Regions from separate parts of the Metabacillus sediminilitoris genome, predicted to be linked through region 4. Evidence: predicted binding sites of a transcription regulator. Region 4 holds the regulator's gene; each other region holds the start of a gene.

Region 1 (8,310 bases), 2.2 Mb from region 4:
CATAAGATAAGCTGCTTAACACTCTTTTCGTTAATGTCTGATTTTCAGATGTAACAAAATGGTTATAGGCATCCCACCAAATTGGGAGAATTGGATATCCTCGCTTCCATGATTGAAGCTGTGAGGTGACATATGATAACGTCACATTTTTATTTACTATAAATAAAAGCTGTTCTTCTAAAGATAGAACTTCAGGCTCATTAAGAAGTCGACGCTTTTCAATCGTTGGAAACATCTCTTCAATACGTTTCACAATAACAGATGGAAGCAAGGATTTTCCTTCTTCATCTGCCATTGGATAGGATAAATAGAGCTTTTCAGATGGACTTGATAACCCCATATAAATAATGAAGTTTTCATCAAGGAGCTGCTGTCTTGCAGATGGAGCAAGATCGATTCCTTGATAGTGTAAAGCCTCTCGATCATCCTCAGTTAATATACCTTCCTCTTTCGGTCTTGCAGGAAGAACGCCATCATTCGCTCCTAAAATGAAAGAGCATTTAATATGGAAAAATCTCGATCTCTCAAGATCTGCTATTAAAACTTGATCAATGGCAGGCGGCACGAGAGAAAACTTCATTGATTCGAGCCCTGTTTCAAGAATCTCTGCAAATAGTTTTATGGACACTTGTTCATCTTTTAGCATTTCAACAAATTCATCTAAGAGACTAATAACAGCCTGCCAAGCTTGATCATGCTCTCTCGCTTCTAACAGGAAGCCCTTTTCTTCGGCATTCATACGTAGACTTTCCATTTTTTCTGGTATCTGTAAATCTTCTAAATAAAGATAAAGCGCCTCGGCAAGTGCTTGTCCTGTTTTGCTTCGTTTTAGTCTTTTTTGCAATGTTGTAATTGGTTTAACAACAATGTCTCGAAGCTTGTTCAGTTTTTCTTCCATTTGCTTTTCTTCATCTGTTACAACAAAGTCATCCTCAAGTGTATAAAAGCGGCGATAACGGAAACGTTCATCCTTTGTCCACCTTGACCCTTGAATCCCATAAGAAAGAACATAGTTTTCTAAAAGATCCATTTCCTCACGCATTGTTTCTTTATTCACTTCGAAAGGAAAAAGTAACTCTGTTTTTATTGCGCGAAAAACAGCTTCATATCGCCAATGACCATTAATGATTTCTAACGTAGAGCGAATGAGCTCAACTAAGGGATGGTTAAGCATAGAACGTTTTTGATCTATGAAAAAAGGAATCTCATAATCACGAAACACTTGTTCAATGACATCACGATAGTCGTTTGAATTCCGAATAAGCAGTGCAATATCACGATAACGATACTGTTCCTGTCTTATTAATTTGTGGATTTGCCGCGCAATCCCTTCCACCTCTGAGCGGCGATTTGCAGCTTGAAAAATCGTCACATTCGGATGATCCTCAAACACACTTGTTGGCCGAGTATCGAAACATTTTTCTACATGTTTTAAAGAGGGATGATGATAACGATGCTGTTCCCTCAATAACAGCGGTTCGTCTACTTCCATTCCTTCTTCGAGGGCAAGCTTGTGTAGTTTATTGTATGTTTTACCTGTCATTTGAAATAGGTGCAGCTCATGAGGCAAATGCTCTTCATATGGCTTGTCAGCTGTGAGAGAAATTTTCACATTCGCAGCATGCTTCATCAATGCTGATACAACTTCATACTCCTGTGGTGTAAAACTATGAAATCCATCAATATAAAGATCTGCAGAGCGCAAATAGTCAGAATCTTGCACTTTCTCTGAAAGCAAGCGTAAATAATCCTCTGAATCTACATATTTTTCACTAAGTTGAATTTCTAGCTGTTTATATAATAAAGCCATATCATGCAGCTTATCTGTTAATGATTTTTTATCTTGATCAGTATTGGCACTTGTTAAGTAATTCTCAAGTTCTTGCGGTGTGAGACAATATCGTTTAAATTCAGTTAACATCACTTCCAGCTGTTCAATAAACCCATTCTTATCACTAGCCTTTGTGAATACTTTAAATTCCTGTTTATATTGTTCAACTAGCTTTCTTAACATCATTTGAATTCCTGTGCTTGAAAGATGATGACGTGTCATTCCGCCGGTTTCCTGGAGAATTCTCCATGCTAAACGACTAAAACTAAAGGTTTGGGCACGAATCATCCCGCCTAAATTAGGCGTTTTTATTAATTCATACTCTGCTCCAAAAGTCATCTGATCAGGAACAAGATAGATAATTGGACGACCCATTGGTTCTTCAAATAACTTCATTCTTATTTCATTTAAGATTGTTTCTGTTTTACCGCTCCCTGAGCGGCCTAGAATAAATTGAATGCTCATGCTTATTCCCCGCTATCAATTAATATTTAAGAAAAAGGCAAGAGCCAGTTCAGCAATGTATAAACTGGAGAACTCCATATAGATGTTGCCTTAGCATACAAAGAGTGTGACGTTCACTGCCCATGAAAGCTAAGTACAAAGAACTATATCCTCATTCCTTTTAAAAAATAAATACCACAACTAAACAGTGTGGTAAAACATGACTTATTTTGTTTTTATCTATCTCTTATATTTTACTTTACTTTTTAAGTAAATTCCATTTAACGCTCCCTGCTTTGTATCCAAGAAAGCTTTCATTTGAATAAAAAATGCTAACCCATAAGACAATAACTTCTTCTTTCCGAGAAGTTAATTCTATTGTGAGTTAGCATTATTTTCGATCACCGGCAGTCCCAATTACATCATCCATTTTCACTAAACCAAAATGACGGCTATCCCTGCTTTGAAGACGATTATCTCCAATGACAAAGATATATCCTTTTGGAATTTTAATATCATTTGTAATTTCTTCAAGTGTGAAGTTTCCTGTTAGTTTAGTAACATTAGAATTGTCCTTTAAAGGTAAAAATGGTTCGTTAACTGCCTTGTTATTGACATAAAGCTGATCATCCTTGTAATGGATTTCATCACCTGGTAGACCAATCACTCTCTTTACATAAATCTCATCACTGTTCGGTGGATAGAAAACAACAATATCGAACCTCTTTAACGGAGTAAAATACACTCCCAACTTATTAATAGATAGCAGACGTCCTTCCTCATACGTCGGCTGCATTGATACACCTTCTACTTTATATTCAACAAAAATCAGGTTTTTCAATAAAATAGCTACTAAACAAACACCTACAGTTGTAAAAGCAATTCGCCGTTTTTTCATAAACCCTCCTACAACATTTAGCGACCTCTATTTTTTACAGTTGATGACATATTTAAACGTTTTTCAACTTGTTTGCCAACAATCCATAATAAAAAGATGACAAGTCCGACAATAATGGATCTAATCGGTTGTGTGAATAGAGCTTGTATATCTTGACCAATAAAACTAACCATAAAAATCATAACAAACTTACCTGATAAGACCGCTAAGATAAATTGCCAAACATTTATTCTCGACATCCCGGCAACAACATTAATCGCAGCGGAAGGTGTAAATGGAAAACATAAAATGAGAAATAACGGGCTAAACCCTCTGCGCTCAATCCAAGTTAATAACTTTTTTATTGCCTTTTTCTCTTGCAAACGTCTAAAAAATCTCCACTTCCCTAACTTTCTCATAATGATAAATACAATAATAGCACCTGAACAAGCCCCAATCCAAGATAAAAAAAATCCCAGCCAAAGTCCGAAGGAATTTACATTCGCGACAATGAATACAACAAGTGGCAAAAATGGGAGAAATGATTCTATCAATGGTAATAAGATGGCAAAAAAAGGACCTAGCGAACGGTACGATTCAAATAACTGCATTAAATGCTCTAAAGTAAAAAATTCCTGTAGTGTCTCCGGGTTCATATTATGCTCCTCAATCTAATCCTTTGGTATCTATTTTACATATTTAACACATAATTTGAAACCCTATCCAGTATCCAATATTAAAGGGATGGAGACTTGCGAAATTTTTTTAGATCATGTATGATGAAATAGAACAAACGTTCTGTTTTAAGGGGGTATTTCTTTGACTAGGATACCGAAAGATATTCGTGAAATGATTGAACAATCCATCTATTTACCAATGGCCGTTACAATCTTTAATCGCGATCTATCTATCATTCAAAAAAGTCCATTTAAATTACATCGTCCATACTTAGCAATTGTTGAGGAATCATTAAGATTAGTACAAAATGATCTAGCTGCAGTTAGAAAAGAGCTGCATAAACGAAACATAAAAGTTCATGAGGTAGAGCGTGATGAAGCATTCACCTTATATTCTTTCCTCTATAACGGCTATGAAGAAAAACATAATTATTTTAATCCAAGAATACGTAACAAAGTATCTGAACTAATGGAAGATTATTTATTCAAGCCACAAAAATAGAATCATGTACATGTCATAAAATGGTCATCATAACAGACTAAAGACACCTTCTCTAGTATGAAGGTGTCTCCGCTGAAACCTTCATGGAAAAACATTATAATTTGCGAGTAATTTCCCTAATGATATGATCATAGAGTGTATTAACCTCTTTCTCACCATTCGGAAAGAGAAGCATGTTTAATTTTCGTTGCTCTTGTTCAATTCGTGAAGAAATAATCGTTGAAAGATACGAAGTTCGAAAAAGCTGTTTTTCAAAAGAACCTTGTGAAATAGGAATCGTGATTTGTTTACCATTTTTAAATGTGATCATTGTGTTATCATGTTCTGCTCTTGAATATTCTTTAACATAGTCATGTGAAACCCAAATACAATTAGGTCTTGTCGAGGATGTAGTGGGGAAAAAATAAATTGAATTTGCTGGGTCAATCACAATTGGTGATTTATGGGTGACACGTATAAGGTCTTTAGTCCCTTCTTTTCTCCCTACATAGCTGCTTCCAAAATATCGGCAACTATCATCAATGATCTCTATTGGACGCTTTTGTACAATCAGATCATCTTCATATTCAAGGATTTGAGAATACATATTACTAGAATCGGGTAAGATAGCCATTGTAAAACGATTGATAATGTAGTTGTCGACATAATTCTTAATTGAGTTCAATTTCTTCACTCCTCATACGATATTAGTAGGTAATATATACCATTCACAATCTAGCATGTACTTCCTAGAATTTCTATAATATTTACAAAAAATCAATAAAAAAATGACTTCTTTACATGTTTGTAAAGAAGTCATTTTTCAAAAATCTGTTCCGTAACATCCATAGATTCATTTTTTTCATCTAAGATCTCTATGCCAACAAGTGGATTTAAAGCAGTCGGAGAGATCTCAACTTCCCTATCTTTCGTCATCATTTCACACCCTTTCTAACAGTATCCCCAAATCATTGGTTCGCATACATTTTATCATGCACAAGAAATGCAGGATAACCATCTGACAGTTCTACATGTTAACTTGGAAAGCATGTTTGTGCTGAGCCGTTTCGAGTCCTATTCTATATATCACATTCATACCTTACATACAAAAAAAATTATTCCTATTAAATTTTTAAAAATTCTTACTATTTAGTTGATTTCTTCTCATTAATTCCATACAATATAAAAAAGGCATCAGGGGTGATCTTTAATGAAAAATAAAAAATCTTCTTACACTGAGATCATGAAGTCCCGAAACACAATGAAAAACGTTCCATCTGAGCATCCTGTATTAGACATGTATATTCAAATGATTATTGATGAGGCGCTGTTTATCAGGAACAAAGCATTGCTTGAAGAACGCATTGATGATGCACTTGACACAAAGAACAGATCATTATTTATGAGTTTATCAAAAGAATACAAGGTTTTACGTAAATTAGGATAAAGGCCGCCCCTATGGCGGTCTTTATTTTTGTTTCATCATTATTAAATTCTTCTGAATGTCTCAAAAACGCGAGGTTAATTACTACCTAGTGTAGGTTTTCTTTATCCCCCACAGATTCGCAGCGAGACTTATCACGCTAAAAACCCCCTTTGGCTTTCGCCAGACTTAGACGTCCTATCCTTCAGCCTGATCTTTACAGGCAAGTTATCTCCCATCTATTTCCCTGTGAATCTCTTCCATCGTGAAATTGAAGTTGTTTTTACTACCTGAAGATAAAAGGAAAGTTTAAGATTCTCTCCTGCGGGTACATAGTTGAATAAGTTCGATCATACAAATTAGGAGGAGATAATAAATGGACAACCAAATTACTAAAAACGTTGTGGGAGTATATGATACAGAACAAGAAGCGATTTTAGCTATAGAGGATCTGCAAAAACAAGGTTACAATTCAGAGGACATCTCCGTCATTAGTAAAAATCGAGATGATGTCGATGCGATTACAGATGAGACAGGTACAAAGGCTGGTGAGGGTGCAGCAACTGGTGCAGTAGCAGGCGGTACACTTGGAGGCATAGGCGGATTATTGGCTGGAGTTTCGGCTCTTGCTATTCCTGGTGTCGGACCGATTGTAGCAATGGGACCAATTGGTGCAGCCTTAACAGGAATTGTCGCTGGAGCTGGAATTGGCGGGTTATCCGGAGCTCTAATCGGCATGGGAATTCCAGAGGATGAAGCAAAAATGTACGATGAATCTGTAAGAGATGGTAAGATCCTAGTACTTGTTGAAAATAGAGGTGACTTTGTAAAGGATAGAGGACAAAATATTTCACGAGAAATAGATTCAACTCCAATTAACGGAAGCAACATTCGTCCAAAGGATGCCGATATGTATGAGGATCGTGATGTTTCCCTAAATAATCCTGATAATCGAGTGAATACAGGGACAAGCATAGATAGGAAATGGTAAGTGATCATACTAAAAAAAGATGATATGAAAGGAGTCCTTCTTTTTGAAGGACTCCTTTCGCGCCTACTTGTTAATCAAGCCTCCGTAAACTGCTCCGCCTCAGTAGATCCCTTCAAAGCAGTCGTCGACGAAGTCCCACCAGAAATAGTCTGTGCCACTTCATCAAAATATCCTGTACCAACCTCACGTTGATGCCTAGTTGCCGTGTACCCAAAAACTTCACTTGCAAATTCCTCTTGTTGAAGCTCAGAATAAGCTGCCATCCCTCGGTCACGATAGCCTCGTGCAAGTTCAAACATGCTATGGTTTAGCGCATGAAACCCTGCAAGTGTGACAAATTGGAATTTGTAGCCCATTTTTGCAATTTCTTTTTGGAAGGCAGCAATCGTATGATCATCAAGCTTTTTCTTCCAGTTGAAAGAAGGCGAACAGTTGTATGCTAATAATTTTCCTGGGAATTTTTCATGGATTGCATCAGCAAATTTTTGTGCTTGCTCAAGGTTTGGTTCAGATGTTTCACACCAAATAAGATCAGCATATGGAGCATATGAAAGTCCCCTTGAAATTGCTTGATCAATACCAGCTTTAGTACGGTAAAACCCTTCTATTGTACGCTCACCTGTTATAAATTCATGATCAGCAGGATCAACATCACTTGTGATTAAATCTGCTGCATCCGCATCTGTACGAGCAATAATAATGGTAGGTGTTCCCATCACATCAGCTGCTAATCGAGCTGAGATGAGATTTTTCACAGCTGTTTGTGTAGGCAATAATACCTTTCCGCCTAAATGTCCGCATTTTTTCTCAGATGATAATTGATCCTCAAAATGAACACCTGCAGCACCTGATTCAATCATTGACTTCATTAGTTCAAATACATTTAGCTGACCACCGAAACCTGCTTCTGCGTCTGCAACAATTGGTGCAAACCAATCGATATCTCCCTCACCTTCAAGATGTTGAATCTGGTCAGCACGTTGAAGTGCTTGGTTAATACGTTTTACTACATGTGGAACACTGTTAGCCGGGTATAAGCTTTGATCAGGATACATATTTCCAGAAAGGTTTGCATCTGCTGCAACCTGCCAGCCACTTAAGTAAATTGCTTTTAAGCCAGCTTTTATTTGTTGAACCGCCTGGTTTCCAGTTAAAGCACCTAATGCATGAATGTAATCCTCAGTATGAAGATAGTTCCATAATTTCTCAGCACCACGTCTAGCAAGTGTGTGTTCAATATCAATCGAACCTCTTAAGCGAATAACCTCTTCTGCGGTATATGGACGAATAATGCCTTCCCAGCGTTTATCAAGTTCCCAGCTATTTTGTAAAGCTTCCATTCTTTGACCGTTCATTTCCATTCCCCCATTATGAAAAATTTCATTGTTTATTCAAAATATATATCTATTTCAATATGAAAACTCGGTTAAAAGACGATAACATCCCTTTTTCAAGAAAAACAGTTACAGTTTTTCATAGCTTGGTAAAGTTAAAAAATCAACAAACTGCTCATTTTTTATAAGATCATCAAATACTTGAATAGCTTCAAAATATTTACCGCTACTAAACTTATCAATCCCTACTTC
Region 2 (8,310 bases), 890 kb from region 4:
ACAGCTTGACTATTTATCAGAGGCTGGACAAATTAGTGTTGATGTGACACAAAAAACACATCGATTTTTTGCTATTTAACTTTTAGAGGTGACGGATTTGAATACACGTATACAAGGCTGTTTTGTTGCAATTACTGGAGCATCAAGCGGTATTGGTGAAAAAATTGCGATTGAGTGTGCTAAACAAGGAGCACATCTTATCCTTCTGGCAAGAAGGGAGGAGCGTTTAGCACAGCTTGCTGAAAAAATAAAAAATGATTATGGAGTTTCGAGTCATTATTATCCATTAGATGTCCAAAATCTTGATTCCATTCAGCATGTATTTACAACGATTCAAAAAGAAATTGGACAAATTGATGTTCTTGTTAATAATGCTGGCTTTGGAATCTTTAATAATGTTCAAGATGCTACAATGGATGAAATGAAAAATATGTTTGAGGTTAATGTATATGGGTTAGTTGCATGTACAAAAATGGTGCTGCCAGCTATGATTGAAAGAAAAAAAGGACATATTATTAATATTGCTTCCCAAGCTGGAAAAATTTCCACACCAAAGTCTAGTCTTTATTCAGCTACGAAGCACGCTGTATTAGGCTTTACAAACAGCCTGCGAATGGAAGTGAAAAACAGTAACATATATGTTACATCTGTAAACCCTGGACCTATTAAAACAGATTTTTTCACAATTGCTGATAAGCAAGGTAACTATGTGAAAAATGTTGAAAGGTGGATGCTTGATCCGAACAAGGTTGCGCGAAAGATTGTTCATTCCATGTTTACTCCAAAGCGTGAAATCAATCTTCCAGGTTGGATGAATGCAGGTAGTACAATATATCAGGTAATGCCGAGACTATTTGAACGAATGGCGGGAAAAGCTTTTTTAAAAAAATAATAAATATAACTCGTTAATTATTTTGACTTTTTTATGACGATTCAAATTTGTAAGATAACTTTCGTAAATATCAATGTTATCATGTATACATAGTCATACACATAATTTGCCGTAGTGTTATGAATTTTTTGATGGGAGAGTTTTATAGATGTATAAAGAGAGCGACCCTTTAACAAGTGATGCAATGGAGATATTATTGAAGACTAGTAGAACTTTTTCTATACCTATTAGTTATCTATCTTCCGGTCTTAAAGAGGCAGTAGCCTCTGCATACTTATGTATGAGAGCCATTGATGAAATTGAGGACCATCCTCATCTTGATGAGCAAGTTAAAATCCTTTTATTAAAATCCATTAGTCATAAATTGCAGAATGCTCCTAGTGCTGCTGATCTTGCTAATTTATTTAATCCATATAAAACTGAGCTTCCCGAAGTTACCTTAAGATTAAGTGATTGGATTAAGTTTTGTCCCCCCACTATTGTTGATGAAGTTCTAAAGAGTACTTCTATAATGGCGGATGGAATGGCCAAGTGGGTTGAAAAGGAATGGGCAATTAAAAATGAGAGTGATTTAGATGATTACACATATTATGTCGCTGGATTAGTTGGCGTCATGCTATCAGAAATTTGGAAGTGGTCTGACTCGATTGAAACAGATAAGGAACTTTCAATTGCCTTTGGACGCGGTCTTCAAGCAGTCAATATCCTCCGTAATCGCGATGAAGACAGAAAAAGAGGTGGGGTTGACTTTTTTCCTGATGGGTGGACTTTTGAAGATATGCTGAATTACGCTAAGCGAAACCTTGCTTTAGCTGATAAATACATTGAAAGTCTTAAACCAGGTCAGATTCGTATTTTCTGCGAGATTCCTTTATCGCTAGCTTACAGTACACTTGACGCCTTAACAGAAGGTAAAGAAAAAATTAGCAGATCTGATGTAAATGAAATCGTTTCAAAAATAGTAAGTAAGTGAGAACCGGTTATTTTATTAAACACCTATTAATTGGTTTTTTCTTTTATTATTTTTTAGAAAAACGAAGTCCTTCGCCAATAGTTCTTGGCGGCAAGTCTTCTTTTTTTCAGTGAGGATAGAAGTATCTCTCCTAGTTATTTCCTCTAAATAAACAACGAGGATACTTTGTTTTTGCTTTTGTAATTTTTCTTGTAACGGTAATAGAATGACATTGAGGAGATAGTTACGATATTTTGGTAAAACATATTAAACAAAAATCGAGTGTAAAACCGCATAGGTTTTATACTCTTTTTTTATTACACAACCTAATACGTAAAAGGATCGTACATTTGACCGACATCACCGAAATTAGGATCGTGTACCGGCACATCTCTGACAATAAATGAAGCGAAGTTTAGTTCTTTTGCTCTTTTGGCTAATTCATTTGCTTTTCTATATCATTTTTGGGACACTGCCCATATATGATTCGATTGGAAAAAACAATCCAATCGAATCATATATTTTCCTGATACATGCGCGGAAATCCATTATGTTTTTTGAATGTATCCCATTATTATTTCCTCCAGACATTTAAAGCTAAATAATTATATTGAAGATACAATTTGTTCCTAATATGGGGGGTAAACTAACTTATACTGATCTTTTAGGAGTGATAACATGTTCATGCAAGGAAACATTATTGCAGGCGAATTTGATTCATCTATGAATGAATTTTCCCTGCAAAAAGTAAAAAATTTCAACACAGAATCGATCCTTAACGAAATCCAATTAAATAATATCTATTATTATTTAAAAAAACACCGGCATGAAAATGATGGGCAAATTATTACCCTATATGACCAAATGCCAGTGCGCTTATCTCAAGATGAAATTAACCTGTTTATCAGCGATCTAGAGAAAATCTTATTCATGTATCACTGATGGAGAAAAAGGCTAATAAAGCCTACAAAAGGATTTGAGATTTCAGGCAAGAAATCTAGAATAAGCAGATCCAATGGATCTGCTTTGTTTTTCTATGGATTTGTTGACCAAAGCCCCGCTGTTTTAACGAATACTCTTGGATTAAGTTTTAACCCGGCTACGATTAACTCAGCTAGGTCTTCTGGGTGCATAACGTTATCTTCATTGCCACTAACAAGATTTGTATCAATTGCCAAATCTGTTACGACCGTACTTGGTGTTAAAGCAGTTACACGGATATTATGCTTTCTAACTTCTAACATGAGTGATTCTGTTAGTCCTAAAACAGCGAATTTAGAAGCACTATAAGCACTTGTTACAGGAGCACCCTTTTGGCCGGCAGATGAAGAGATATTGATAATATCACCTGATTTTCTCTCAATCATGCCAGGTAATACAGTTCTTGTTACATTATATACACCCATCAAGTTCACTTGGATGATACTTTCCCAATCTTCAGGAGTTAACTCAAGAAAACCGCCAAATTTAGCTATACCTGCATTGTTAATTAAGATATCAACAGCTCCTAGGTCTGATTTGATATGCTCAACGGCATGATGAACTGATTCAAGATCAGTTACATCTGCTGTTGCGGCTGATACTTTTACGCCATATTGCTCTAGTTCAGCAGATACCTTTTCAAGATTGGCCATGTTTAATCCAATCATTCCGATATTAACGCCTTCTTTTGCTAAGGCGATGGCAGTAGCCCGTCCAATTCCTCTTCCTGCTCCAGTGATTAGAGCTGTTTTTCCATTTAACGAACTCATTCTATCACTCCTAAAAAATTTTAAAAACAACTAATAAATAATAACAAATTAAGGTAATTAATACTAATAGAAAGACCGCAATTTGCTTTAAACAGTTTGCGGTCTCTTATCTTAATTTCTTAGAAAATCATTTCTTTATTCTAAATTGGCATGTCAACCATACATCTTATTTGTATCTATACCTTTTTTCTCCATGAACCTTAGGATGACAGCTTTTATTTATGGCCAGGGAAAGGATTGTTCTCCCTGGCTTTTTGATTATGAAATGGAAAAGGCATATATATTGCTATTGATGGAGCCGATGAAGTCAATCTAGAAACTGATTAAAGGCAGTTTTGCTCTCTTTTTCTTTCTCCAAAAAGTTTCTTCCTTTTCCTTTTTTCTAATCCTGAAAAGCGGCTTCTAATTCATTTATTCCTGGTTTGTTAAATAGCCATATACAATATCTTCAACGACTTCATACCACTCTGTATCTTTCTTTTTTTCCTCGGCAATTTTTTCAATTATTTTTATGTAGTCATCATTTGAAAGTGGATCTATTTCAAGATCTCGTCCGTATTGTAAAAAGCTATTCCTGAGCATCTTAAATAAAAATTTTTTCTCCATGTTACACCTCGCTAATCGCTAGTATACAATTTTTTTGGCTTGTTTCGAAGAGCTTTTAAAACTTAAAAGTTTTTTAGTTAATTTGGTGCATAGCTCCAGCGCCTAGCCCTCGAGGTCACAACCCCCCCTCAAGAAAGGTGAAAATCACCTTTCTTGAATGCTCTTTTTGTGCTTGTGTGGCTAAACAGGCGCTTCCGCTTTTCTGCTTTGGTGAAAATTCCCATTGAAACCGAACGTATATTCTCTTAAAATAAAGAATATACTAAATGCGAACATATATTCTGTTTGGAGGAAGCGGCTATGATTGAAAACTATGATCTATTGCCAAAACGAAAAATTCTTTGCGTTGATATGAAAAGCTTTTATGCAAGCTGTGCTGCGGTTTTGCTTGGCTTGGATCCATTGACATGCTATTTAGTTGTTGTTGGTGATACAGAACGACAAGGAAGCATCGTGCTGGCAGCTTCTCCACGAATGAAGAAGGAATTTGGCATTAAAACGGGAACACGATTGTTTGAAGTCCCAAATGATCCGCGAATTCATATTGTCAATCCAAAGATGGGCATCTATATTCGAATGTCGACTGAAATAACAAAATTGTTTCATCGTTATGTGCCGAAGGAAGCAATTCATACTTACAGTGTTGATGAAAGCTTTATTAAAGTCGATGGAGTAGAGCAAATGTGGGGTGATGCGCGAACAATTGCCGATAAAATTCGTGATGACATGCAGTCAGAGTTTGGTCTTCCTAGTGCAATCGGGATTGGGCCAAATATGCTTCTCTCAAAAATTTGCTTGGACATTGATGCAAAAAAAACGAGTGTAGCAGAGTGGACGTATGATGATGTGAAAGAAAAGCTATGGAATATTGAGCCCTTAAGTAAAATGTGGGGGATTGGGTCTAGAGTGCAAAAAACATTAAATCGAATGGGGATTTTTAATGTAGGACAACTTGCGCATTACCCGCTTGAGCTTCTCGAGAAAAAGTTCGGTGTGATGGGGAACCAGCTTTATTACCATGCATGGGGAGTCGATTTATCGGAAATTGGAGCACCGATTATGCAGGGACAAATCAGTTTTGGGAAAAGTCAAATTTTGCTTCGTGATTACCCTGATCCAGAGGAAGTAAAGCATGTCATATTAGAAATAAGCGAGGAAGTTGCCCGGAGAGCACGTCAGCATAAAAAGATCGGACGAACGATCAGCCTTGGAATTGGGTATAGTCGTGATGAATTCGGCGGTGGCTTTCATCGATCGAAAACAATTGACCAGCCAACAAATATAACGATGGACATTTATGAAACATGTCTAGAGCTATTTGGAAAATTTTATGCGAATAAAACAGTACGGCAAATATCAATTACCTTATCAAACATTGAAGAAGATTGTGAAATGCAGCTTGATTTGTTTCAACAAAATCGCTTTAAACAACGAACACTAGGTTATGTCATGGATTCAATACGTCATAAATATGGATCAGACGCAATTTTACGTGCTGTATCGTATACACCGGCCGGAACAGCGAAGCATCGTGCGAAACTTGTGGGAGGTCATAAGGCATAATGTGGTCTTCAGAACAAAAGCTTAAAAGTTGCCTCGAGCTAGAGCAAAAGACGTACACGAATGAAGCTGGTATTGCCTTCAATTAGTAGTTGGCCGTAAGAGCAGGCTAAACAGCAAATTGGAAAAGCTGCGATTATCCTACTAAAGAATATTGTATTAAGGACTTTATTTGTTTTTTAGGAGGACGTATAGCACGTGAGGACATATTTAACGTATGTAGCTTTAGGAGATTCCTTGACGGTTGGAGTAGGTGCATCGTTTTTAGCACCTGGGTTTGTGAGGCGTTATATAAGATTGACAGAAGAAAAGCTAAATAAGCATGTATTTGCCGATATATATGCGAAGTCAGGAACTGAGACAGGCGGCGTACGAAAGATAGTAGAAAGTCCAGCTCTACATGAAAAGATAAAGCGTGCTAACATCATTACACTATCTGCTGGAGGAAACGATTTAATAAATGCAAGCAAGGATTTTGTTGAAACAGGAGAAATAACCGAGCTTACAGATTCAATAAAAGAGTGTCACAGCAATATGGTGCAAATTATACAGAAAATAAATGAATTGAAAAAGGAATGCAGTATACCTTATAGGGTTTACCTCCTTAATCTTTATAACCCGCTGCCTGACATACCGCTTGCGGATAAATGGGTGCGGTTATTTAATCGTCATTTAAACAGCTTTGACAATGGATCTACCATTCGCGTCGCTGATCTTTACTCTGTATTTAAAGGGAGACAAGATGAATTGTTGTCTAGAAGAGATCATATTCATCCAAATGATTTTGGGTATCAAGAGATTGCGAAAACATTATTTCATATAGGCTACCCAAGAGAGTTTTTAAAAGATATTTAGTTGTTTAGGGTGGTGACAAGAACATGATACGGGACAGAGGAAATATTAAATGGACATCAATGATGCTGCCAGAGCATGTAAAACTACTAAGAGATTGGTCTGAAGCAGATCATTATCAAGAAAAACGTGAGCTTGATGAGCAACAGCTTGAGCAGTTTAATGAGATCATTTGTATGGCAATGGAAGAACATGCCGAGCTAGTTTTCACATATTATCAAGAACATTTTCATCACAATTGCTCTGGTTATGTTCATTATATCGATCCAATTCAGCATACGCTTTGCATTGTTGATGAACAAAGTGACAATCATATCCAACTGCCATTCGAAAACATTGTTGATGTGAAGCGAAAATAGATGGTTGTCCGAATCTGAACAAGGCACTTACGCTTTTCGAGTAAAAGTTTTTGTACTTCGTTTTAGTGTCTAGCTCAGGGCGCCTAGAACCTCGGGGGCATAAGCAACAGATGAATTGAAGGAAAAGCACACCTTCTATTCATCCGCGTCTTATGCCTGTCGGCGCTTGAGGAGCTTGAGCTTTTCTTATTCATTCATGCATGAAATCAGTGTGTATGGTAAACTAATTCGTATAGTATATAGCGAAGGGGATTTATCATGCAGGTCACATTTACAAAAGAAGCAATCGAGCAAATAACGCCAAAGCTAGAAGCGAATAAGAATAGAGTTTTAAAGTTAAAATATGATACAGAAGGCTGTGGCTGCGTAATGAGCGGTGTTACGGTATTATGGTTAGTAAAAGAGCCTGAAGAGGATGACGTAAAGTTAGAAACAAATGCTGTACCATTGTTCGTTGAAAAAACGAAGATGGTGTTTTTGGAGGAGCAAATTACCATTTCATTTAATCAATCAGCAAATTGCTTTATGTTAAAAAGCCCTTCACAAATTTTAAATCCACGTATGAGCCTTCTTGTAAAGTGAGGGGAACTAGGTGAAGGATTGTTTAATATCAATAAAAAATGTTGCATTAAATAAAACATGGGTATCGTTTTTAAATGATAACCACCCATATAGTCTTCTCCATTGGTCGATAGGGGGAGTTCATGATGATAAAAAGGACGTCTGGCTGCTCCAAGATGAAATGTCATTTGAAGCACAGGAATTTCCAACAATTGATGAGGCAATAAAATGGATGGAAGAAAATATGGAACATATCTCAGATGTGCTTGGATAAGAGTAAAGGCTGTCACGTGTAAATTGTGGCAGCCTATTTAATCACTCTTTTAGCACCAATAAATGACTCCATCCAAGAGTCGATTTCAGAGATCATTACTTTGTTTTCAGGGCGATACGTATGAATCATATAGCCGTTTCCGATATAGATACCAACATGACCAATTTTTGATAATCCTTTTTTATCTTTTCGTTTTTTCGTACTGAAAAAAAGTAAATCACCTCTTCGGATCTGAGAGAAAGAAATGGGGACACCTACTAAAAATTGTTGGCGAGAGTTTCGTGGAAGAGGAATGCCGTTCAGGCCAAATATATACTGTGTAAATGAACTGCAATCGAATATATCTGATCGATATGAAGGGGCGTTAAAGACATACGGAGTCCCTAAGTAGTGTATTCCAGTCAAAATAATCTGATCTGCAAGCATAATAACCCTCTTTTAAAGACTTTTACTTTATATCATGCAAAAATAAATTTATTTGATTGGACAAGAATCATAAACAA
Region 3 (8,310 bases), 2.0 Mb from region 4:
GTTTATCCATTTGTCCAAGGAATTGACGCGCATAGGCAGATAATGATTCAACATAGCGGCGCTGCCCTTCTGCATAAATGGTGTCAAAGGCTAGAGATGATTTGCCTGAACCTGATAGACCGGTTATGACAACAAGCTTATCGCGCGGAATGGTAATATCAATATTTTTTAAGTTGTGAGCACGTGCTCCTTTTACAACGATATGTTCCATTGCCATTATCGCTTCATCCTTCCGCTTTTAGCTCTAAAATTAAATCACGCAGCTCTGCAGCACGTTCGAAGTTCAGTGCTTTTGCTGCTTCCTTCATTTCGATTTCCATTTCTGAAATCACTTTGTCGCGTTCTTTTTTCGTCATGCCTGTCAGTTTCTTTGCAGGAGATGTATCATACTCTTCATGCTCCTCTGCAGCCACTGTGGCACGAATCACATCTCGTATACCTTTTTGAATCGTTTGTGGTGTAATACCGTGTTTTTCGTTGTACAGCTGCTGAATTTCCCGACGGCGCTTCGTTTCATTTAAAGCAAGATCCATTGAGTTTGTCATCTTGTCGGCATACATGATGACATGACCTTCAGCATTACGTGCAGCACGGCCGATCGTTTGGATTAGTGAACGTTCTGAACGTAAAAACCCTTCTTTATCCGCATCAAGGATTGCAACTAATGAAACCTCTGGAATATCTAATCCTTCTCTTAACAAGTTAATTCCAACAAGAACATCATATGTACCGAGCCTGAGCTCGCGGATAATTTCGATCCGTTCTAATGTTTTTATTTCTGAATGCAAGTAATTTACTTTTATCCCAATCTCTTTTAAATAGTTCGTCAAGTCCTCAGACATTTTTTTCGTTAATGTTGTGATAAGCACCCGTTGATTTTTTTCAACTCTCGCCTGAATTTCACCGATCAGGTCATCAATTTGTCCCTCGATTGGACGGACATCAATGGTTGGATCAAGCAAGCCTGTTGGACGAATAATCTGCTCAATCATTTCTGGCGTATGGTCGATTTCATATGGACCAGGTGTTGCAGAAACAAAGATGATATTTTCAATATGCTTCTCAAATTCTTCAAAACGCAGCGGACGGTTATCCATTGCTGATGGCAGTCGGAAGCCATGATCGACAAGCACCTGCTTGCGGGCCTGGTCACCATTAAACATACCCCTAACCTGAGGTATACTAACATGTGACTCGTCAACGACGATTAGAAAATCATCTGGAAAGAAATCAAGCAGTGTATATGGCGTTGAACCTGCGGGACGAAGTGTTAAATGACGTGAATAGTTTTCAATCCCTGAACAAAATCCCATTTCTCTCATCATTTCTAAGTCATATCTTGTTCTTTGCTCAAGACGCTGTGCTTCTAGAAGCTTGCCGTTTTCACGCATTTTCTCTAATTGCTCCTCAAGCTCTGCCTCGATATTGATGATCGCTTTCTGCATTTTTTCTTCTCTTGTTACGAAGTGGGACGCAGGGAAAATGGCTACATGCTCACGCTCCCCCATAATCTCGCCTGTTAACGCATCAACCTCACGAATCCGATCGATTTCATCGCCAAAAAACTCGACACGAATACATTGCTCATCCCGAGATACCGGAAAAATTTCCACTACATCACCGCGGACGCGGAATGTACCTCTTCGGAAATCAATATCATTCCGTTCATATTGGACGTCTACTAGTTTTCTTAATAATTGATTCCGCTCGATTTCCATGCCTGTTCGTAAACTTACCACAAGCTCTTTATATTCCTCAGGCGAACCGAGACCATATATACACGAAACACTGGCAATAATGATGACATCCTGACGCTCAAATAATGCCGATGTAGCTGAATGGCGCAGCTTATCAATTTCATCATTAATGCTTGCATCTTTTTCAATAAATGTATCTGTTTGAGGTACATATGCCTCAGGTTGATAATAATCATAGTAACTAACAAAATATTCAACCGCATTATTTGGAAAAAATTCTTTAAACTCACTATATAGCTGCCCAGCTAACGTTTTATTATGGGCAATAACCAATGTTGGTTTATTGACTTCTTTTATCACATTTGAAACAGTAAAGGTTTTACCTGTACCTGTTGCACCTAACAGTGTTTGATATTTTTTTCCTTGCTGAATTCCCTCGACAAGCGACTGAATAGCCTTAGGTTGATCACCCTGCGGCTTGTATTTTGAGACTAATTCAAATTGCTCGCTCACGCATAAGCCCCCATTCAGAAAGATTCAATAGTAGTAGTTTACCACATTTAACTGGAAAATCACTAGAAATACGAACTAAAGTTCGCATTTATTTTATTCACATAGAAATGAATTCATTTGATTTGATATACTTCGGTTGGATTTTGCAACTTGAGGAATGATTTTTGCAACTTTCTCTGATAATCTTGCAAATTGGATCATTTATTTTGGAGCAATGATCATAATCTTGCAACTTTTCAATTTAGCGTTATGAACAGAAAAAGAGCTCCTTCTGGCAGCTCTCTTCTTTCTATTAGTATATCTCCTTTTGGACAGACTCAAACCTGCTACTTCCTTAGTAACTGTGCCTTCATTTTTCGGGCATAAATAAATCCGATAACGAGCGATGTCATGTCCAGTACAATGATGAACGGATTATCTGTATAACCTTTTACATATGAAGCGATCAGCAACGCAGCGGTTAAAGCTGTGCCAACATAGTGGTTATAGCATACACGTGTAAACAAATTGACGAGTAAAAACGGTAGTATCAACGCCAATATTACTTTTAAAACCATGAATGTTCTCCTCTTCAAAAGGTAATCGTGTTAGATAGAAAGGGTATAAAAGAAGACGGAATCCTCTTTTTCATAGTCTAAGCTTTCATAAAGTGCTTGTGCTTTATGATTATCCTTTGCGGTTTCTAGCAGAATCCCGGCTGAGTTGGTTTCCATCGCGAACTGTTTCGCCTGATTCATTAAGGCTCTGCCGACACCATGACGACGAGAGCTTTCATTAACAAATAAGTCATTTAGCAGCCATTTTCGTTTCATTCCTACTGATGTGAAAATTGGGTATAATTGTACAAACCCCAGCGGTTTTTTACCATCAATCGCTAGAAAAATAACGGATTCATTCCCTCTTATTCGAGCTGCAATAAATTCTTTCGCACTCTCTCGATCAGATGGTTGTCCGTAAAAAATTCTGTAATCATTAAATAAGGCCGTGACATCGTCCAGTTCCTTTAAGGTCGCTTGAATAATATCCAATGTTTTCCCCCGCTTATGTAAGAAATGTGTTTTTCTAGTCATGTTACTCATTATCTTATCATGCATAATGGAAAAATTCGCCGGTTACCCTTTGTTTTCCTTCATTTAAAAAGGCTAATTCCGAAGAATCAGCCTAAAACATGATCGTTAAGATGTGATACCTTGATAGTCATTTTCCTCTAACAGGTCAACTAGCTCAATTTCTTTTTGATTTTCTAAGAAGTATCTTAACGTGAATTCATTTTCAAATAACACGGCATATGCTCCATAGCGATCGCGAACGAGCATACTTCTAGAATCAAAGAAACGTTTTTCAAACTTCTCGCTTTTGATCCAACGCGGAATTCTTTCACCAAGTGAAGTGAACTCGATTTCCACATTGTATTCAGCCTTCATTCGATATTCAAATACTTCAAACTGAAGCTGACCGACAGCGCCAAGGATCATCGAATCATTCAACTCTTGTCTGAATAACTGGATCGCTCCTTCTTGAACAAGCTGTTCGATTCCTTTTCTAAATTGCTTTGCTTTCATGACGTTTTTCGCTTGCACACGTTTAAATAGTTCTGGCGGGAACTGCGGCAGCTCTTCATATTGAAACTGGCCTTTTCCTTCAATTAAGGTATCGCCAATTTGATAAATATTTGGATCATAAATCCCAATAATATCACCGGGGTAGGCAACATCTACGGTATCGCGGTCCTTCGCCATAAATGCCTGTGTTTGATTTAGCTTAATTATTTTATTTGTACGGCTAAGGTTTACACTCATTCCGCGCTCAAACTTTCCAGAACATACACGGAAAAAAGCAATTCGGTCACGATGCGCCGGATTCATATTCGCTTGAATTTTGAAGATATAACCTGAAAATTGATCCTTCTCTGGTTCGATCAAGCCTTGATCCGTTTTACGCGGCTGCGGTTGTGCAGCAAATTGTAAGAATGTATCAAAAAAGGTTTGCACACCGAAGTTTGCTAACGCACTACCAAAAAATACAGGTGTTAGCTCTCCTTTTTTCACACGCTCAGGCGAAAATTCATTTCCAGCCTCTTCAAGAAGTTCAATTTCACCTAATGTATCCTGATAGACAGGTTCATCTTCTAAGCCATGCTCTGAAATTTCACTTATAGGAAATACTTCCTCTTCCTCGTCACCTTTGAAACGGACAAATTGATCATTAAATCGATCATAAATTCCTAAAAATCGTTTCCCGCTGCCAACAGGCCAATTCATTGGATAAGACTCAATCCCAAGTACTTCTTCAATTTCTGATAGCAATTCAAGAGGATCTCTGCCTTCACGGTCAAGCTTATTGATAAACGTAAAAATAGGAATACCTCTCATCCGACAAACCTTAAACAGCTTAATTGTTTGCGGCTCAACACCTTTTGTTGAATCGATAATCATCACAACACTATCAACTGCTGTTAATGTCCGATACGTATCTTCACTAAAATCTTCATGTCCTGGAGTATCCAGAATATTGACATGGAAATCATGATATGGAAAGCTCATCACACTGGACGTTACAGAGATACCACGTTTTTTCTCGATCTCCATCCAGTCTGACGCAGCAAATTTACCCGTTTTTTTTCCTTTTACTGTCCCTGTCGAACGAATAACCTGCCCAAAATATAACAGTTTTTCTGTTAACGTCGTTTTACCGGCATCTGGGTGAGAGATGATGGCAAACGTACGGCGCTTATTTATTTCATTTTGTAAACTCATTAGCACTAACCTCTTTTTATTGAATTCGTCTCTCAAATATACTACAAAGAGCTCAAAGAAACAATTTGTTATCCTATAAGGAAAACATCTACTAAATTGCACAGATCATTACATTATATTATGTTATAAAGTTTCCTTCCGAGCATCATCCATTTTCCCGCCAAACAAAAAAACAGGAGTCTCACCTGCTTTTCATTGACCATATTTTTTTTTCTTGATTTCTTCACTTGTCCGGCTATCTTCAAACTCAAGCATATCCCATGTACTTTTGTAGCGGTATTTCTTTCCCCACACCGCTATAAGGATTTTGAGAGTCGTAATCAGACTTAAGATACAAAGTGCGATAATGAGAAATAAGATATCATCCATGAATGTTCCCCCAATCCTATTTAAACATATATATGTCAAATCATTAGGGAATATTCGAGTATTTGAACCTTCATGACAGGTGTATCGCGTCACAACAAATAAAAAGGCCTGACATAACAAAGTCAGACCCTTTTACACTACCTTATTCTTCTTCAACTAATGTTTTTTTTCGACGAAGCTTACTTAACATTTCATAAACAATCGGTACGATGACGAGTGTTAATAGAGTTGAGCTTGTTAGACCGCCGATAACCGTTACGCCAAGTCCTTTTGAGATCATTCCGCTGCCTTCAAAGCCTAGTGCTAATGGAATTAATGCACCAATTGTAGCGATAGCGGTCATAAGAATTGGACGCAGACGAGTTGTACCAGCTTCTAATATTGCCTCACGCGTACTTAATCCTGCTTTTTCCATATGAATCACTCGGTCTATTAAAACGATCGCGTTTGTCACAACGATACCAATTAACATTAACGCTCCAATCATGGCATTAATACTTAATGTTTCGCCTGCAATTAAGAGCCCTACAAGCGCACCAATGACTGTAAATGGTAATGAGAACAGAATCGCAAATGGCGCTAAACCTCCGCCGAATGTAATAACAAGAATGAAATACACGATCGCAATCGCTGCTAGCATTGCCAAGCCTAGTTGTGTGAATGATTCTTGAATATCTTCTGTTACCCCGCCCATATTAATATCGATTGAAGATGGAACATCTAAATCATCAACCTCTGCTTGAACATCAGCTGATACTTTTGCTACATCATCTGTCTTAATTTCTCCTGATACTTGAACATAGATTTTGCCATCACGTCTTGTAACAGTATCAGATGTTTCGCCTTCTTTTACATCAACAACATCACCAATCTTCACTTCTTTTCCTAATGGTGATTGGATCGTTTGATCTGTAAGATCATTAACTGTTTCATATGTTTCTTCTTCTACTTGAAGATACACATTTAACTCTTCTCCATCTTTTTCAACCTTTGTTAAGACAGGACGTTCTCTCGTTGGGCTAAGTTCCATCCCAATTTGTGCTGCAGTTAAGCCAAGCTTGCTTAGTTCATCTTGATTTGCAACAAATGTATATTCCTCATATGTTTCTGCTAAACTTGATTCAACATTTTTTAAATCTTCATGTCTTTCCATGATTTCTTGTACATCTTCTACGACAGGTTCAATCTCTTCGACACTATCACCATATATATACATGGTGATCGCATTGCTTGCTCCTGCTGAAGCAAAGTCTTGTGAAGCCCATTCTCCGCCACTTTTTACTGTTTCTTGTAAATCCTGAATAACCGTTTCCTTTTCTTCGGTAAAGTTTTGTGTATCATCCTCATATTCAATAAAGAAGACCGCACTATTTGTGTCACCAGGATTCATCGGGTTTTCACTGCCTAATGAATATTGAACTGTTTTGACATTCTCTCGATCTAAGAAGAAGCTTTCTGCCTTTTCCGTTTGTTCTTCTGCCGATTCTCTCGTTTCACCTGGCTCTGGTTTATACGTGACCATCAGCATTTTTTCCTCTTCAGATGACAGGAAGCTGACCCCAATAATCGGAATAAGGAATAAACTGCCAACTAACAATATAATCGCAATGGATGATGTAATGATTTTATGATTTAACGTCCAGTTTAAAATTCGGCGGTATGCTCCGGTGAATTTCCCTGGTTTGTGTTCATCATGCTTGATTTTCTTGCCTTCACCGTAAAGGTTTTTCTTAAATAAGCTATGTGCCATCATCGGAACAATCGTAACCGCCACTAATAATGAGGCTAATAATGCAAATACAATTGTTAACGCAAATGGTAAGAATAATTCTCCAATCATCCCTTTAACAAGTGCTAATGGCAGGAATACTGCGATTGTCACGATTGTTGAGGACATAATCGGCATGAACATTTCCTTCGTTGCCTCACGTACTAGTGCTTTCCCTTTTAAACGTTCTCCTTTAAGAGACATTCTTCGATATATATTTTCAATAACAACGATTGAGTCATCGACTACACGGCCAATTGCGACAGTCATTGCCCCAAGCGTCATCATATTTAAGGTGATATCCATTTGATTTAACAAGATAATCGCAATTAACAATGATAATGGAATGGAAATAATCGAAATTAAGGTTGATTTAATATCTCTTAAAAAGATAAGAATAATCACAACTGCGAAAAGTGCCCCAAATGCAGCTTTACTTAACATTGTGTTAACAGACTCTTCAATAGGTGTTGCTTGATCAAGGGTATAAACAACATCCAAGCCTTTTATGTCTTCCTCAAACTTATCTAATTCTTCTACAACTTCTTTCGCAACTTCAACCGTATTTGCATCTGTTGCTTTCACAATCTGAATACCAATCGCTTCTTTTCCATTCGTTTTGGAAATGGATTCTGCTTTTCCAACCAATTTGATATCGGCAATTTCAGAAAGCTTTACTGTTGGTATTTCTGTTGGCGCAGCTGGAACCTGCCCTGCTGCTTGGCCGCCTTGCGCTGACTGAACAGTCATATCAGTCGCTTGATTTCCTTGTATTGCCCCCTGACCAGCTCCTTGAGAGGATGGCATAACAGGGATTTCTAGATTTTTCAAATCTTCTATGCTCGCAATATTTCCATCGACAATAACTGATTTCTCAGTTTCTTCAAGTGTATATAAGCCTAGAGGAAAATTAACGTCTGCTCCTTTAATAAGGTTTTGTACCGTTTCTTCATCAAGACCATATTCCTTCATTTTTTCATCATTAAAGGTGAATTGTACTTCTTCAAGCTGCTGACCAGATACTTGAACAGAAGAAACACCGTCCACCCCTTTTAAAGCAGGTAAAATGTCGTCCTCGACAATTGTTGTAAGCTCAGCAAGTGATTGCTCGTCATTGGCAATACTTAACGCTAAGATTGGAAAAGCATTTAAGCTGAGTCTTGCTACATCAGGCTCATTTGCTCCCTCTGGTAATTCAATATCTGCT
Region 4 (8,310 bases):
AACCCACTATGGAATAGTGTAAGGACAGATTTGATTCAATCAGTTCAATTTGATGATCCAAAGCTAATGGTGGCCTTTTGCCAAGCAATTCAATATGCGTCACCAATTAATTCACATGTTACACCATACCCTAATTATATGCCTGGCTATGAAGATGATGTTATAATGGCAGCGGGTACATTTATTCAAGGCGCAAGTATAGAACTTTCTGCAGATGGACCGCTAAGAGCACCATATGTTGCTTATGTTCAAGGCGGACTAACATATTCACATGTTAAAATTGCCATTTGTACGGCTATTGATTCATTAATTGATCAAGGATTAATCTCAGTAAATAGCTAACTAGTAAATAAACTTTTTCTATGTTATAAATTCTACCATATTCTTGACAGATAATATTACATAATATATAATGAATATAGATAAAAAAAGGAGCCAACAACATGAGTGATAATATTCGACGCTCAATGCCCCTCTTTCCAATTGGAATTGTTATGCAGCTAACAGAACTTTCTGCAAGACAAATTCGATATTACGAAGAAAATGAATTGATTTTTCCAGCGAGAACAGAAACCAACCGAAGAGTTTTTTCATTTAATGATGTCGATAAGTTATTAGAAATTCGCTCATTAATTGAACAAGGGGTAAATCTTGCAGGGATTAAACAAATTTTTTCTCGTAAAGAAACGACACATAATGTCGATCAACAAGAGCAAACTAAAACTGTTGAAAAACCAGATCTTACAGATGCTGAGCTTCGTAAGCTTTTGAAATCAGAATTAATGCAAGCCGGCCGTAATCGTCCTTCATTAAGACACGGGGACATGTCAAGATTTTTCCAATGAGTATATGTAATAAATTAAATATAAATATACTTTTTTCACACAAGAGAGGAGAATTTTTTCAATGGCTAAATATTCAAGAGAAGATATTATAAGCTTAGTTAAAGATAACAATGTTAAGTATATCCGTTTACAATTTACAGATATTTTAGGGACAATTAAAAACGTTGAAATCCCTGTAAGCCAACTTGATAAGGCATTAGACAACAAAATGATGTTTGACGGATCTTCAATTGAAGGCTTCGTACGTATTGAAGAATCTGATATGTATCTTTATCCAGATCTAGATACTTTCGTAATCTTCCCTTGGACAGCTGAAAAAGGTAAAGTAGCTCGTTTTATCTGTGACATTTATAATCCAGATGGAACTCCATTTGCTGGTGATCCACGTAACAATCTTCGCCGCATCTTAGGAGAAATGGAAGAGCTTGGATTTACTGATTTTAACTTAGGACCTGAGCCAGAATTCTTCTTATTTAAATTAGATGAAAAAGGCGAACCAACATTAGAGCTTAACGATAATGGCGGTTACTTTGACTTAGCACCAACTGATTTAGGTGAAAACTGCCGTCGTGATATCGTGTTAGAGCTGGAAGAAATGGGCTTTGAAATTGAAGCATCACACCATGAGGTGGCACCTGGTCAACATGAAATTGATTTTAAATATGCTGGTGCAATTAAAGCATGTGATGATATTCAAACATTTAAACTAGTTGTTAAAACAATTGCTCGTAAACATGGTTTACACGCGACATTCATGCCAAAACCACTATTTGGTGTAAATGGTTCAGGTATGCACATGAACTTATCTTTATTCCGTAATGGTGAGAATGCATTCTTGGATACTAGTGCTGATTTACAATTAAGTGATACAGCAAGACAATTTATTGCAGGGATTATCAAACATGCACCATCATTTACTGCAGTAACAAATCCAACAGTTAACTCATATAAACGTCTTGTACCAGGCTATGAAGCACCATGTTATGTTGCTTGGTCTGCACAAAACAGAAGTCCATTAATTCGTATTCCTGCTTCACGCGGCTTAAGTACTCGTGTTGAAGTACGTAGCGTTGATCCTGCTGCAAACCCATACTTAGCAATGAGTGTTCTTTTAGCAGCTGGACTAGAAGGAATCAAAAATGGTCTTGAAGCACCAAAACCAATCGATCGTAACATCTATGTAATGACAAAAGAAGAACGCGTAGAAAATGGAATTGTTGATCTACCAGCTACTCTTGCACAAGCATTGGATTTATTAAAAGCAGACAGCACAATGAAAGCTGCATTAGGTGAGCACTTATTTGAGCATTTCATTGAAGCAAAAGAAATTGAGTGGGATATGTTCCGTACACAAGTACACCCATGGGAAAGAGAACAATACATGTCAATGTATTAATAAGTATAACCCTTGACACTTCTGGTGTTGAGGGTTTTTATTTTTGTAAACATAATATTCTTCTTAGTCTTTTGAATAAACAAACGCACAATTTCCCCACATTTTTTAAGTACTTTTAATCGATAATGTCGCCCAAGATATGCAAATTTCTCATCACTGACAATCTCCTTTGGAGAAGCTGGATCTACGACGACTTCTTCAAGTTCATAAATTCTCTTTATGATCGAGGGAGCTTTTTTATAAAAAATTGTTTGTATGAATCAAATCCGGCTGGTGGTAGCTTGTATGTATTCCACTGAGTAATTAAATGTGGTTTTCCCGTATTGAAAGCTGTGCATGATGTTACTCTCCCTAAAATAGGTTTTATTATGCTTGGCCAAACTACCAATGAATGATTTATTATAGTTGTAGAAATAAAAAAAAGAGGAGATGTAGATTTTGGCAAATATAAAATTTGAAATACAAGAAAAGCTAGGAACAATTTCTGAAGGAGCAAAGGGTTGGAAAAAGGAGCTGAACCTTATAAGCTGGAATGGGCGTGATCCAAAATATGATTTGCGTGACTGGGATCAAGACAATGAAAAGATGGGTAAAGGAATTACACTTTCTAAGGATGAGTTAATACAATTAAAAGAAATTTTAAATAGGATGGATTTATAAATTTTATGATTTCTATTTTGAAAAATTGAAGAGCAATTATATAGAAAACCTGTTAAAACCGTAAACACAAGGTATTTATCTTGTGGTGTTATGGCGGCAAGTAGATCAATATTTCTCCAAATTAATCTGTTATAATCAGATCCAATCCTTGACAGGGAAGGTTTACAGGTGCTATACAATCATACAATAAATAGACTCCTTTTTTTCTGACTTGCTTCGCATAGTTACGGTCTTTTTTGTTAAAAAATTTGAAGTTGCAGTATCATGTCAAAACAAAGTAACCCGTAGAGATATTTTCTATGGGTTTTTCCTTCAAATTCAACATTTAGAGAGTATAGTTTCTTTGTATAAAAGGTTAATTCACCACTATTTTCACACCCATAAAACCACCCGTAATTAACCCACAGAAGTTTGAAAGGAATAAATGAAATGAAAAGGAAATATAGGAATTAATTATATCAGTCAATTCGAATGAACTTAATTTTTTAAAATAAGAAAGTATATGTTCCGAACACAAGTGCACTAATGGGAAAAAGAACAATACATGTTAATGTGACCTTTTTGATTTCCCGTAAGATGCTTTTATAAAATTTTCTAAAATAACAATAATTGACAGTAAATTAACACAGTGATAATATAATAAAATTGGAAAGCACTTGTTTACAAGATTTATATTCATATAGAAATAGTAATGAAAATTCAAAGGATGTGCCCGTGTTGTTTGAGAATGATAATGATAGAAATACAATAAGCCACAATAGTCACAATAGTCACAATAGTCACAATTATCTTCGTGCTGACTGTGAAAACTGCTTTGGCTTGTGTTGTGTAGCGTTACCCTTTGCTGCTTCAGCAGATTTTGCGATGGATAAGGACGCTGGTAAACCTTGTACTAATTTAAAATCAGACTATAGTTGTAGTATTCACAAAAGCCTGAGACAGCACGGATATAAAGGGTGTACTGTATTTGATTGCTTCGGAGCAGGACAAAAAGTTTCAAATGTCACTTTTGAAGGGATCAATTGGAGAAAAGATACAGATATAGCAAAGAAAATGTTTGATGTGTTTCCAATTATGCAACAACTTCATGAGATGCTCTGGTATCTGACCGAAGCACTGACGTTGAAAGCATCTCGACTGATTCACAGTGAGCTGCACTTTGCTCTCGACAAAACGGAACAACTTACAAAGCTTCGTGCTGATTCACTCATTGATCTAGATATTCCATTACATCGGAAAGAAGTGAACACTTTACTTTTAAAGACAAGTGAACTAGTACGGAAAGAGTCACTTCTCCAATATAAGAGCTCTATAAATAGGCGGAAGATCGACCATAGAGGGGCAGATCTTATGGGGGCAAACCTTAGAGGGGCAGATCTCAAAGGAGCCAACTTGAGAGGGGCATATCTCATTGCTGCTGATCTTCAATATGCGGACTTGAGATTCGCTGATTTTATCGGTGCTGATTTAAGGGATGCTGACATAAGGGGGGCGGACCTGACAGGGAGTATCTTTCTCACTCAAGTACAGATTAATTCGGCGAAGGGCGATGCAAGTACAAAAATACCAATCTTGCTTTCTCGACCAACACATTGGTTCGAATAAAAATGATATTCAAATCCAACATTACCTGTTAGAGATAGTAGAGACAGATGAACTATTTAATTTTAACACGTTGTAAAAGCGAATCATTGACATCTGGATGTTACTTTTGTTCCAGAGGTTCGTAAATATTACATATTAAGGATACAGAAATTTAGCATTAGAAAAAATTTCTGTATCCTTATTATTTTTACATTCGGCCAATGTTAACTAGTAAAATGTATAAGCGAAAGAGATAATCAACAATCAGCTAATAGGAAATCACGTTGCTCTGTATTCAGAAATCATAATGATTGGTATAATTGATGAACATTAATTGTACAAACATATTTGAAACAATAGATAAGATCAAAATACTTGAAAGTGAATTTTTAATAGGTTTAGAGTATGAAGAAAGTTTAATAATTATTTCTGAAAACATTTTGATGTAAAGTCAATTTCAAAAAATTCTATTTGGATAAATATGCTGAAACGAATGAACAATTCGCTCATTTTATTGAAGATAAAGGAGACGTTCAGCGATATTTAACAGGTGAGGATCCTATTACGATTGTGAAGCCATTGGTACATCGGAAAGTGTTGTAAGGAATTGTGTAATGTAATACGAAGAACATGGTTTAGAAGTGTTGTTTAAAAGATCCTATAGTTTAAAAAGTCCTTAATAATATGAATGATAAAGTAAAAACTGCACCTGCAATTGTTAGATTGTATCCAACAATTGCAGGTGCAGTTCAAATTGGCAAGAGTTTAATGTATTGAACGGTACACACCAATTACTTTACCTAAAATAGAAACATTGCGTAAAATAATTGGTTCCATTGTAGAATTTTCAGGTTGTAAACGGATATAATCCTTTTCCTTAAAGAATCGCTTACACGTTGCTTCATCTTCCTCTGTCATTGCAACAACGATATCGCCATTATTCGCAGTTTGCTGTTGTCTTACAATGACCATATCTCCATCAAGGATTCCAGCCTCTATCATACTTTCACCCATAATTTCTAACATAAAAATATGTTCATCGTCAGTAGCGTATTTGTCTGGAAGCGGAAAATATTCTTCTACATTTTCAATTGCAGTAATAGGTAGACCAGCTGTTACTTTACCGATAACTGGAACATTTATAACCTTGCTTTTTGGGATGTGTAAGGAGTCATCCTCTTCGAGTATCTCAATTGCTCTAGGTTTTGTTGGATCACGTCGAATTAATCCCTTTGATTCTAACCTAGCTAAGTGCCCGTGAACAGTAGAGCTAGATGCTAATCCAACTGCCTCGCCAATTTCACGTACAGAGGGTGGATACCCTTTCTTTTGTACTTCATCTTTTATAAAGCTTAAGATATCTTGTTGTCTTTTTGATAGTTTCGTCATCCTCTGAGACACCTCGGATTCCTATAATATATGTTTATTATAGCATCTTTTTCCTATTAATACAAACATAAGTTCGAGAAAAAAGATTGACTAGAACAATCGTTCGTATTATACTCAATTTATAAATGCGAACAAATATTCTTATGGGGTGATTAATATGAAAAAAGAGTCAATGATCTACATCTTTTCATTTTTTGTGGTATTAGTAGCTGTTTTTGGGGCCGTTTCTTATACAGGTACAAAAGAAAGTTTAGAAAAATATCATCAAGTTGAAATTAAAGAAGGTGACAGTTTATGGAGTATTGCCGAAGAATATTCAGTTAACACAAAAATATCAAAACAAGAATTTGTTGTGTGGGTACAGGAAAAAAACGAAATTCATTCAAGTATAATTAAGCCAGGCGATTTAGTTTATGTACCAGTAGAAAGAGAGCAGGAGCATCAAATTGAACAGATTGCCAGTAGTAAATAAAATGTAGTTTTTACTTTTTTAATTTAGATTAGGTATAGTCATATATAAATCATTTGGGGAGTTAAAAATGAAGGCTATTATTTATTGTCGTGTTAGTACAGAAAAAGAAACACAGGATTCATCAATTGAAAGACAAAGAGAAGAATTAGAAAAGCTAGCGTGTTTACATAAAATTGAAATTATAAAGATTATTGAAGAACGGCATAGTGGATTTGATATCGATCGAGAAGGAATGATAGAAGCATTAGCGCTGTTAAAAGATAAACAAGCTAACATTCTTCTTGTTCAAGATGATACCCGCTTAGGGAGAGGTCATGCAAAAATAGCTATCTTACATGAAATAAGGAAATTAGATGCGAAGGTTTTTACACTTACAGAACAAGGAGAGCCTGAATTATCAGAAAGTGATCTTATGGTATTGAATATTCTTGCAACGGTTGAAGAATTTCAAAGGAAACTTGTAAACTATAAAATCAGTAGAGGTATGAATAGAGCTATAAAAAAGGGGTATAGACCTCAAGATAATTTATCGAATTTAGAAAGTGGAGGAGGTCGTGAAAAAATTGAAGTTCCAATTGAGGAGATATTAAAACTACGTCAAAAAAAGTTAACCTTTCATGAAATAGCTGCTACTCTAAGAGGTGTAGGATTTGATGTTAGTAAAGCAACAGTTCACAGAAGATATAAGGAATACATTGAAAAGCATATGGAAGATGCACAAAATTAATTGAAAGAGAGCAACATAATGAATGCATTGCTCTCGTTAATTTAATGACTCTTTTTTATAAAGACTTTCATATGTGTGCGCTTTCAAATAATATTTTTTATATATTGTTTTACCTATTATTGATTATTACTTTTCAGTTAGTAGTAGAGAGTTTATTTACATACATCCAAATAGCTAATTGAAGAGGAACTGAATCTTTAAAAACTTGTGGATCATAGCCTGTTTCTTCTTTTATTTTTTTTAATCGATAAATAAGAGTATTTCTATGGATAAATAGTTTACTTGCTGTTTCAGTAATATTAAAATTACATTGAAAAAATGCTTGTAATGTTTCAATTACTTTTGCATCTATTGTTGGGAAGATTCTCTCTAAAAAACGTTTTTTCAAATCCTCATCAATCTGAATAATAAGTGCTTCTGCTTCCATATTAGAGTATGAATTAAATGATAGTTCTCTAACTTTTCCAATCGATAACGCAATTTCTGATTCATTAAAGGATACTTTTAGCATTTCTCTTGTGTAAACAGGAGTACCGTAGCCTATTTTACATTGTATTTGTAATTTAGTTAGCATGTCTTGAATAATGTTGATTTTATCTATTGCCTGTTTACTAGAAATACCGGAAGACAGAATAAACATTCTGCCAACTTCTAGAAACCCAATAAGTGTGCATTTTTTATTAAATATCTCTTCAAGTTTTCTAATTAGTGATTGACTTTGTATTTTTATCAATTTGATTTCTATTAAAAACATATGAAAAGGTGGAATCAGATTAATTTGTAATAATTCAAGCCTTTGATCAATAAAGTCATAATTAGGTTTTTCTTTTACTAATTCAACAAACGTTTCTTCTTTTGATCTAGCCTGCCATTCTGATTGAGTAGCTAAATATGACTGTTTAATCATCATCTCAGTAGTCATTTTTACGAGTTCACCAAATTCTTCTACTTCGTTTTGTTCTCCGGTTATTCCGATGACTCCAATAATTTTATTTTGGAATTCAATTGGCAGATTAATTCCTATTTTACTTCCTCTCCACTGATCTTTGTTATGTTTTGTAATAACTAAAGGCTTTCCAGACTTAATGACATGAAATCCACCTTCATGGAAATAACTTATTCGAGTTGAATCTCCTGAAGCAATAATTGTCCCAGTAGGATCCATGATATTTATATTGCGATTTAAACGTCTCATCGTTTCTTTAACAATTTCTTCTGCAATTTCTTGAGTTAACAA

Evidence for each region. Region 4 encodes LexA, which represses DNA repair genes until DNA is damaged. Its sites were predicted from a motif close to CGAACATATGTTCG; they were not measured.
Region 1: GMB29_RS04545 (YhjD family protein) is a predicted target of LexA. The motif match lies at 3,939-3,952, and genes of this name have one in related genera.
Region 2: GMB29_RS18810 (Y-family DNA polymerase) is a predicted target of LexA. The motif match lies at 4,471-4,484, and genes of this name have one in related genera.
Region 3: uvrB (excinuclease ABC subunit UvrB) is a predicted target of LexA. The motif match lies at 2,282-2,295, and genes of this name have one in related genera.

Annotation. Positions count from the first base shown of each region.
Region 1 covers NZ_CP046266.1:873,948-882,257, reverse strand. Annotated here, with positions in the region: gene addB (helicase-exonuclease AddAB subunit AddB) at 1-2,296, opposite strand, end outside; gene lepB (signal peptidase I) at 2,667-3,173, opposite strand; gene GMB29_RS04550 (TVP38/TMEM64 family protein) at 3,191-3,808, opposite strand; gene GMB29_RS04545 (YhjD family protein) at 3,972-4,331, shown strand; gene GMB29_RS04540 (competence protein ComK) at 4,426-4,995, opposite strand; gene GMB29_RS04535 (IDEAL domain-containing protein) at 5,521-5,757, shown strand; gene GMB29_RS04530 (YflT domain-containing protein) at 6,110-6,724, shown strand; gene aceA (isocitrate lyase) at 6,799-8,079, opposite strand; gene aceB (malate synthase A) at 8,188-8,310, opposite strand, start outside.
Region 2 covers NZ_CP046266.1:3,917,864-3,926,173, reverse strand. Annotated here, with positions in the region: gene GMB29_RS18840 (MBL fold metallo-hydrolase) at 1-79, shown strand, start outside; gene GMB29_RS18835 (SDR family NAD(P)-dependent oxidoreductase) at 98-892, shown strand; gene GMB29_RS18830 (squalene/phytoene synthase family protein) at 1,041-1,865, shown strand; partial or broken gene GMB29_RS27490 (LLM class flavin-dependent oxidoreductase) at 2,174-2,379, opposite strand; gene GMB29_RS18825 (hypothetical protein) at 2,523-2,786, shown strand; gene GMB29_RS18820 (3-ketoacyl-ACP reductase) at 2,879-3,595, opposite strand; gene GMB29_RS18815 (YqzH family protein) at 4,007-4,201, opposite strand; gene GMB29_RS18810 (Y-family DNA polymerase) at 4,502-5,764, shown strand; gene GMB29_RS18805 (GDSL-type esterase/lipase family protein) at 5,960-6,616, shown strand; gene GMB29_RS18800 (YolD-like family protein) at 6,640-6,972, shown strand; gene GMB29_RS18795 (iron-sulfur cluster biosynthesis family protein) at 7,231-7,554, shown strand; gene GMB29_RS18790 (DUF2552 family protein) at 7,565-7,807, shown strand; gene GMB29_RS18785 (C40 family peptidase) at 7,841-8,233, opposite strand.
Region 3 covers NZ_CP046266.1:4,983,584-4,991,893, forward strand. Annotated here, with positions in the region: gene uvrA (excinuclease ABC subunit UvrA) at 1-217, opposite strand, end outside; gene uvrB (excinuclease ABC subunit UvrB) at 225-2,210, opposite strand; gene GMB29_RS24105 (CsbA family protein) at 2,537-2,767, opposite strand; gene GMB29_RS24110 (GNAT family N-acetyltransferase) at 2,798-3,238, opposite strand; gene GMB29_RS24115 (peptide chain release factor 3) at 3,386-4,966, opposite strand; gene GMB29_RS24120 (hypothetical protein) at 5,159-5,335, opposite strand; gene GMB29_RS24125 (efflux RND transporter permease subunit) at 5,478-8,310, opposite strand, start outside.
Region 4 covers NZ_CP046266.1:3,030,434-3,038,743, reverse strand. Annotated here, with positions in the region: gene GMB29_RS14365 (methionine gamma-lyase family protein) at 1-342, shown strand, start outside; gene GMB29_RS14360 (MerR family transcriptional regulator) at 444-845, shown strand; gene glnA (type I glutamate--ammonia ligase) at 907-2,241, shown strand; gene GMB29_RS14345 (YdbC family protein) at 2,680-2,901, shown strand; gene GMB29_RS14340 (pentapeptide repeat-containing protein) at 3,619-4,506, shown strand; gene lexA (transcriptional repressor LexA) at 5,251-5,874, opposite strand; gene yneA (cell division suppressor protein YneA) at 6,032-6,346, shown strand; gene GMB29_RS14325 (YneB family resolvase-like protein) at 6,414-7,073, shown strand; gene GMB29_RS14320 (CdaR family transcriptional regulator) at 7,207-8,310, opposite strand.